2 regions of the Fulvivirga sp. genome follow, and region 2 is predicted to be linked to the other one. Evidence: riboswitches for the same ligand, from Rfam matches in the RefSeq annotation. Region 2 holds a riboswitch; the other holds the start of a gene.
The links. A riboswitch is a leader RNA that binds a small molecule or an ion and turns the genes downstream of it on or off. The one in region 2 is predicted to bind S-adenosylmethionine.
Positions count from the first base shown of each region.

Region 1: linked by a shared signal. The riboswitch ahead of metH (methionine synthase) and the one ahead of RIB54_RS07195 (trans-sulfuration enzyme family protein) in region 2 are both predicted to bind S-adenosylmethionine.

Region 1 is NZ_JAVJQL010000006.1:26,989-30,366, forward strand. It holds gene metH (methionine synthase) at 1-1,441, opposite strand, end outside; SAM riboswitch class I at 1,527-1,640, opposite strand; gene RIB54_RS01540 (hypothetical protein) at 2,037-2,480, shown strand; gene trmB (tRNA (guanosine(46)-N7)-methyltransferase TrmB) at 2,498-3,157, opposite strand; gene RIB54_RS01550 (bifunctional folylpolyglutamate synthase/dihydrofolate synthase) at 3,171-3,378, opposite strand, start outside.
Region 2 is NZ_JAVJQL010000013.1:19,780-23,157, forward strand. It holds gene thrA (bifunctional aspartate kinase/homoserine dehydrogenase I) at 1-896, opposite strand, end outside; gene RIB54_RS07195 (trans-sulfuration enzyme family protein) at 896-2,071, opposite strand; SAM riboswitch class I at 2,193-2,297, opposite strand; gene RIB54_RS07200 (glutamate synthase-related protein) at 2,561-3,378, shown strand, end outside.

The sequences.
Region 1 (3,378 bases), on a different contig from region 2:
CTAATGAAGGTGTAATAAGACCACTAAGGCCTATCGCTATAACCTCGTGCTCTATGGCTGCATCAATGATCTTTTGAGCAGGAACCATCACACCGAGGTCAATGATTTCATAGTTATTGCAAGCCAATACCACTCCCACGATATTTTTACCAATATCATGAACGTCTCCTTTAACTGTAGCTAAAAGAATCTTATTGCCAGCCTTGGGGGTATTGTTCCTTCTTTTCTCCTCCTCCATGTAAGGCTCCAAATAAGCAACAGCCTTTTTCATCACTCTGGCACTTTTCACTACCTGAGGCAAAAACATTTTACCTGAACCAAAAAGGTCTCCAACGATATTCATCCCGTCCATCAATGGCCCTTCTATTACCCTCAATGGACTGTTATATTTCACACGGGCTTCTTCAGTATCTTCATCAATGAATTCAATAATACCTTTGATTAAAGCGTGCGACAGCCTTGACTCCACAGACTCGCTTCTCCACGCATCATCAGCGACCTTTTTCTTTTGACCACCCTTGACACCATCAGCAAATTCAAGTAGCCTTTCTGTAGCATCTTCCCTTCTGTCAAGCAATACATCTTCCACCTTCTCCAATAAGTCTTTAGGTATCTCATCGTAGACCTCCAGCATGGATGGGTTTACAATACCCATATCCATACCATGGTTTATACCATGATACAGGAATGCAGAATGCATGGCCTCACGAACAGGGTTATTTCCCCTAAAGGAAAAAGACACATTACTCACACCCCCACTAACATGTGCCCCTGGTAAATTTTCCCTGATCCACTTTGCTGCACCAAAGAAATCCAGTGCATTCTTGCGATGCTCTTCCATCCCTGTAGCCACAGGAAAAATGTTAGGATCAAAAATGATATCGTGAGCGGGAAATTTCACCTGATTCACCAAAATATCATATGACCTTTTACAAATGTCTATCCTTCGCTGATAAGTATCAGCCTGGCCATCTTCATCAAAAGCCATCACCACTACGGCAGCACCATACCTTTTGACCTTTTTAGCCTGCTCAATAAATTCGGCTTCTCCAGATTTTAAGCTGATGGAATTTACTACTCCTTTACCCTGAATGCATTTTAAACCAGCTTCAATAATGTGCCATTTAGAAGAGTCTATCATTATCGGCACCCTGGCTATGTCGGGCTCAGAAGCTATAAGGTTAAGGAAAGTGACCATGGCATGCTCGCCATCAAGCATACCTTCATCCATATTTATATCAATGATCTGAGCACCACCTTCTACCTGTTCGCGGGCAATTTCAAGTGCTGTGTCATAGTCACCCTCCTTTATCAGGTTTAAAAACTTCTTTGAGCCTGTGACATTGGTGCGCTCGCCAATATTCACAAAATTGGTTTCAGGGGTAACGAGCAGCGGCTCAAGGCCGCTTAGCTTTAAATATGATTGATGTTTTAAAGTCATAAAATCTAAAAAGTAAACAAAAAAAAAGCTCTTCTGATAGGTCAGAAGAGCTCATAATATTTTTATAATAATGAAGGCTTATACTGACTTATCTTTCCTTAACACAACGTGTAAGGGTGGAATTAGCACCTTTGCCAGTTTAATGACATGGTTGCCAAGGCTTCATAGGGCCATTTCCCTCTGCCTTTCTTGATAAGATTATCACAAAGAACTTAACTTCAAATATATTACTATTTTAACAATCTGCACCTAAAATCTCAATTGTCAAAATTAATAGTCCAAAAATAACCCGTAAGGCGTCAAAAGGTTGTTTTAAACCCCTGATTCGACAGGATTTGAGCTGCCTAAACAACCGCAACAGTCCACTGTTATCCTGACAGCCAGTTGGCTGACGAGGTCCCGTATCGGCTAAGCCGATACAAGATGAGGCCTTGTTTTGGAAAAAGGCTCACTCGGTATTGTTTTTAATGTTAGGTTTAAAAAACACGGTCAAGCCTTACGGGCAGTGCAAATTTAAAATTAAAATGAGAGGAAATGCAGTCAATAATTTTATTTTTACTTCCGGTGTAACATTTTTTTCAACCTTAAACTATAGATGATGGAATCGTACGAATCAAATGAAGGTGTAAAACTTACTGATCAATCCTTAAAGAATCTTAACGAGACCAGAAAATGGACAATGTTCATTTCCATTGTGGGTTTTGTTTTTGTAGCACTGATGGTACTGATAGCATTATTTATTGGTTCTGTGATGAGCAACCTTCCCACTGGTTCGTCAATGCCCATTTCAAAAGGTTTTGCTACTGTAATTTATCTTGTTATAGCAGCAATTTACTTTTTCCCAATTTACTATTTGTATAAATTCTCATCGCACATGAAAATTGGCATTGTTACGAAGTCTGAGCAGGAAGTGGAGTACGCATTTAAATATTTAAAATCCCATTACAAATTCATGGGCATTCTGCTGGCGATAGTTTTGGTTTTTTATATAATGATCTTCTTTGGAAGTATTATGTTCGGAGCACTGTTTAGCCTCTAGCACCAATTAGTTGAAGGTCATAAAAATGCAAATCTTAAGTATTTGATATCATGACCTTCAGCACTAAACTTTTGCTCATACCTTGTCCTTATATCATGGCATTCACTTACATATTCAGAATGATATAGATCATGAGTAAAATGTAAATCTTTGATATCCTCTCGCGACTTTAATACTTCCAGTGTATAGTCAAACAAGCCTGTGTTATCAGTTTTGAGTCTAACTATGCCATTTTTTGAAATTATTGATTTGTAGATATCTAAAAATCTCGAATGAGTGACCCTTCGTTTTTCATCCCTATCCCTTGGCCTTGGGTCAGGAAATGTTATCCATATTTCATTGACCTCTCCTGGTTCGAAAAAGTTATTAAGTTCTAGCAAATGCGTTCTTAAAAAAGCCACATTCTCCAACCCCTCTTCTTCAGCTATGGCACTGCCCTTCCATATCCTGTCTCCTTTAATATCAATGCCAATGTGGTTGTTATTAGGAAAAAGTCTTCCTAAACCAATAGTATATTCGCCTCTACCACAAGCAAGCTCCAGTGTAATAGGATTGTCGTTTATAAACACATCTTTGTGCCAATTACCTTTTACATGCTCATAGATTGCTTTACTTGGCTCAATAACGTTAGCTCGCTCTGCTATCTCAGCAAAACGCTTTAGCTTTCCTCTACTCATTCAGGATTAAATTTTATAGACCTTCAATTTCTGCAACCACAAAGTTACTGCCTCCTATAAAAATGAAATCATTTTCTGAGGCATTATTTTCAGCTACCTCAATGGCTTTATTAACATTGGGAATACAATAACCAATCAGGTCATATTCACTGGCTACTTGCTGTAGTTTGGATGCAGGTAATGCTCTGGGTATATCAGCCTGGCAGAAGTAATACTGAGCC
Region 2 (3,378 bases):
TCCTGAAAGCTTGAATTGGGAATATGCTCCGCCATGAACCTTTGAAAACGAACAGGAATCAATGTGTCTGAGCTTATTCCGATAATAAGGGTTGGAATTTGTATCTCACTCAAGGCCTTCACTTCGCCACCTCTGTTTCTGCCAATATGGTGACTGTCAAGACATTTTGTTAAGTAGTAATAGCAAAGTGCATTAAACCTGTTTACAAATTTTTCGCCCTGATATTGCATATAGCTAGATGATTTAAAATCATCTACTTTTTCCTCAATATCGGTTTGGGTATTTATAAAAGCATTGGATGTTCTGTATGTTAATAGTGCCATTGATCTGGCTGCTTTCATACCTGCCACACCACCGTCTTCAGTACCAAAACTTGGGTCTGACTGCATAGCTATTCGCTGAGACTCATGTACGGCAATACCCCAGGCAGATTCTTTGGAGCATGATGCCACAAGAATTAAGTGGTCAATTGTGCCTTTGAAAGAATAGCTGAATTCCAATGCCTGATTGCCACCAAATGAACCACCAATGGCTGTATGGATTTTATGTATATCCAAATGTTCAGCAAGAAGCTGCTGAGATTTTACAACATCACGGACTGAAAATTGAGGAAAATCCAAGTCGGTTGGTTTTGTGCTGCCATATGGGGAGCCTATTGAGTTCGCACAGATTATAAAATAGTCTTTAGGGTCATAAAACCCGCCATCGCCAAATAACTTAGGCCACCAATCTAGCACATCGGTATTCGCAGAAATTGAATGAAAAACCCAAATAACATTTGAGCCATCAGCATTTCTATCACCGAATGTGTGGTATGCTAGTTTGAGGTTATTAATAACCTTTCCATTTTCCAATTCAAATGGATTTTCAAAATTGTAATACTGAAGTTCTTGCATTATTTAGACTTTGTTAGTGCCTGGTCAATATCTGAGATAATATCATCGATATGTTCCAACCCTACTGAAAAACGTAAAAAACCTGGTGTTATGCCTACTTTTAACTGATCCTCTAAGCTCATTTTTGAGTGAGTAGTAGAAGAGGGGTGTGTAGCAATACTTCGTGTGTCACCAAGATTAGCTGTCAACGAGAGCATATTTAACGAGTTTAAAAATTTAGTGCCTCGCTCAAGACCTCCTTTAATTACGCACCCTACAAGTCCACCACCTTTGGTCATTTGCTTTTTGGCCAAATCATATTGAGGATAGGATTCGTGGTGTGGATAAACTACTACTTCAATAGCCTCATGACCTGATAAAAAATCGGCAAGAGCAGAGGCATTATCGCAGTGCCTGTCCATTCGCACGGCAAGCGTCTCTAAACTCTTTGAAAGCACCCAGGCATTAAATGGGGATAAACTGGCTCCTGTTCTACGGATGTAGTCGTAACATATTTTCACATACTCTTCACTTCCGAGAATTGCTCCTCCTAAAACCCTGCCTTGCCCGTCAATATATTTGGTGGCAGAGTGTATAACTAAGTCGGCTTTGTAATGAACTGGTTTCTGAAGGTATGGAGTTGCAAAACAGTTATCTACAGAGAATATGATATCATTTTCTTTGCAGAGGTCACCGATGAATTCCAAATCCGCTGATTTCAAGGTTGGATTTGATGGCGTTTCCACATAAATCATTCTAGTGTTTGGGCGAATGGCCTTTTTGTAAGATTCATTATCATCAACATCCACAAAAGTGTGCTCAATGCCCATGTTGGGAAACACATTGGTCAGCACATATCTGGAATTACCAAAAATTGCCCCTGAAGAAACAATGTGGTCACCTGACTTTAAAAGTGCGGCCATACTATTAAACACTGCAGCCATGCCCGAGGCGGTAGCTACGCCAGCTTCACATTCTTCCAAAAGGCAGAGTTTGTCAATAAACTCATCTGTATTAGGGTTGGAAAATCTTGAATATAAATTTCCTTCAACCTCATTATTAAATAGCTGTGCACCATGCTCAGCTGAATCAAAAGTAAAGCTCGATGTCATGTAGATAGGTGCGGAGTGCTCTTTTTGAGCAGTCTTTTCCATCTGAGTGCGTATTGCTAGTGTTTCAAATTTGTCTCTTTTCATAATAGAAAATATTAATTGAAATCCTCACGGATATTCCATTAGCATTTAATAAATCATCATGAAAAGTTTCGTAAGACAGGCCTTTGATTGATAGGCCAAAAGAGTATCGGAAAATTCTTCTGACTTATCTCTATTGCATAGTTTGCAATTGGAATTAGCACCTTCTTAATGACTAAGGGTTGCTAAGGTTTCAAAGGGCCAATCCCTCCACCTTTCTCGATAAGTTATGTAAATGAACGTTTTGTTAGAACGATGCAAATATATGGCTGTTTTTCTCATTTCCCATTAAATAACTAAAAGTTAATTGCGATTCAATAATCCGAACGTCCTCAGACCTCTTCAAACAGGCTAATGGAAGCGGAAATTGAATAAACTAATTGTAAAGACAATTTTTAGTGCCGCTTAAATGTGTTAGTAGCTAATTTTCAGCTTCTTACGTTGTAAATGAGAGATTTTCATGCTAGCTTATAAATTTAAATACCTTTAAAAATGGCTACAGAAAGAAAATTTCATCAACAGAGCATTTCAAAAGCTCCAACACTGGTTGGGTTCCTCAGTAATTTTAATGCCTATACCATAAGTTGGTTTCTACTATCCAGTGCAGTTACTGCTGTGTACGGTTACTATTTTCAAAAGGCAACATTAGAAAATGTTGGGGTGTTAAAATGGGCTGCAACATTAACAGGTGAGTTCATCATTTTTGCTGTAATCGTTGGTGTCATTATTCTTTTCATCCATGATAAAAGGCAGACTGAGAATCCAATTCAACGATTGTTTCCAGTTATAATCTGGGGAAGGAAGATGCTTGTGAAAATGGGGCCATTGTTACGTCAATACCTCTTTCTCAACGATCAGGAAGAAACACCCTATAACAGAATAACCAGAAACTGGGTGCATGAAACTTCCAATGGTGTAAGAAATACCATTGGCTTCGGTAGCCAAATTGATATGGATAAAGTAGGCACTACATTGATAATGCCAGCAACATTTACCAATACTAAAATTAAAACAGGAGAGGAGACAGGTAGAACCTATAAGAAAATAATAGGGAAGCATACAGGAGTGGAACCGGTTGTTTTAAATCATTTTGTTCATATAAGTGCGATGTCTTACGGTGCATTGTCTTACAGAGCTCATGCGGCACTCAATAAGGGAGCAAAAATGGCGGGTATTTTCCATAATACAGGCGAAGGATCACTGGCGCCTTGTCATGAATATGGAGGTGGGGATTTGATATTTCAAATAGGAACAGCCAAGTACGGCATAAGGGATGAAGAGGGTAATATGGATGATAAGTTACTTGAGCA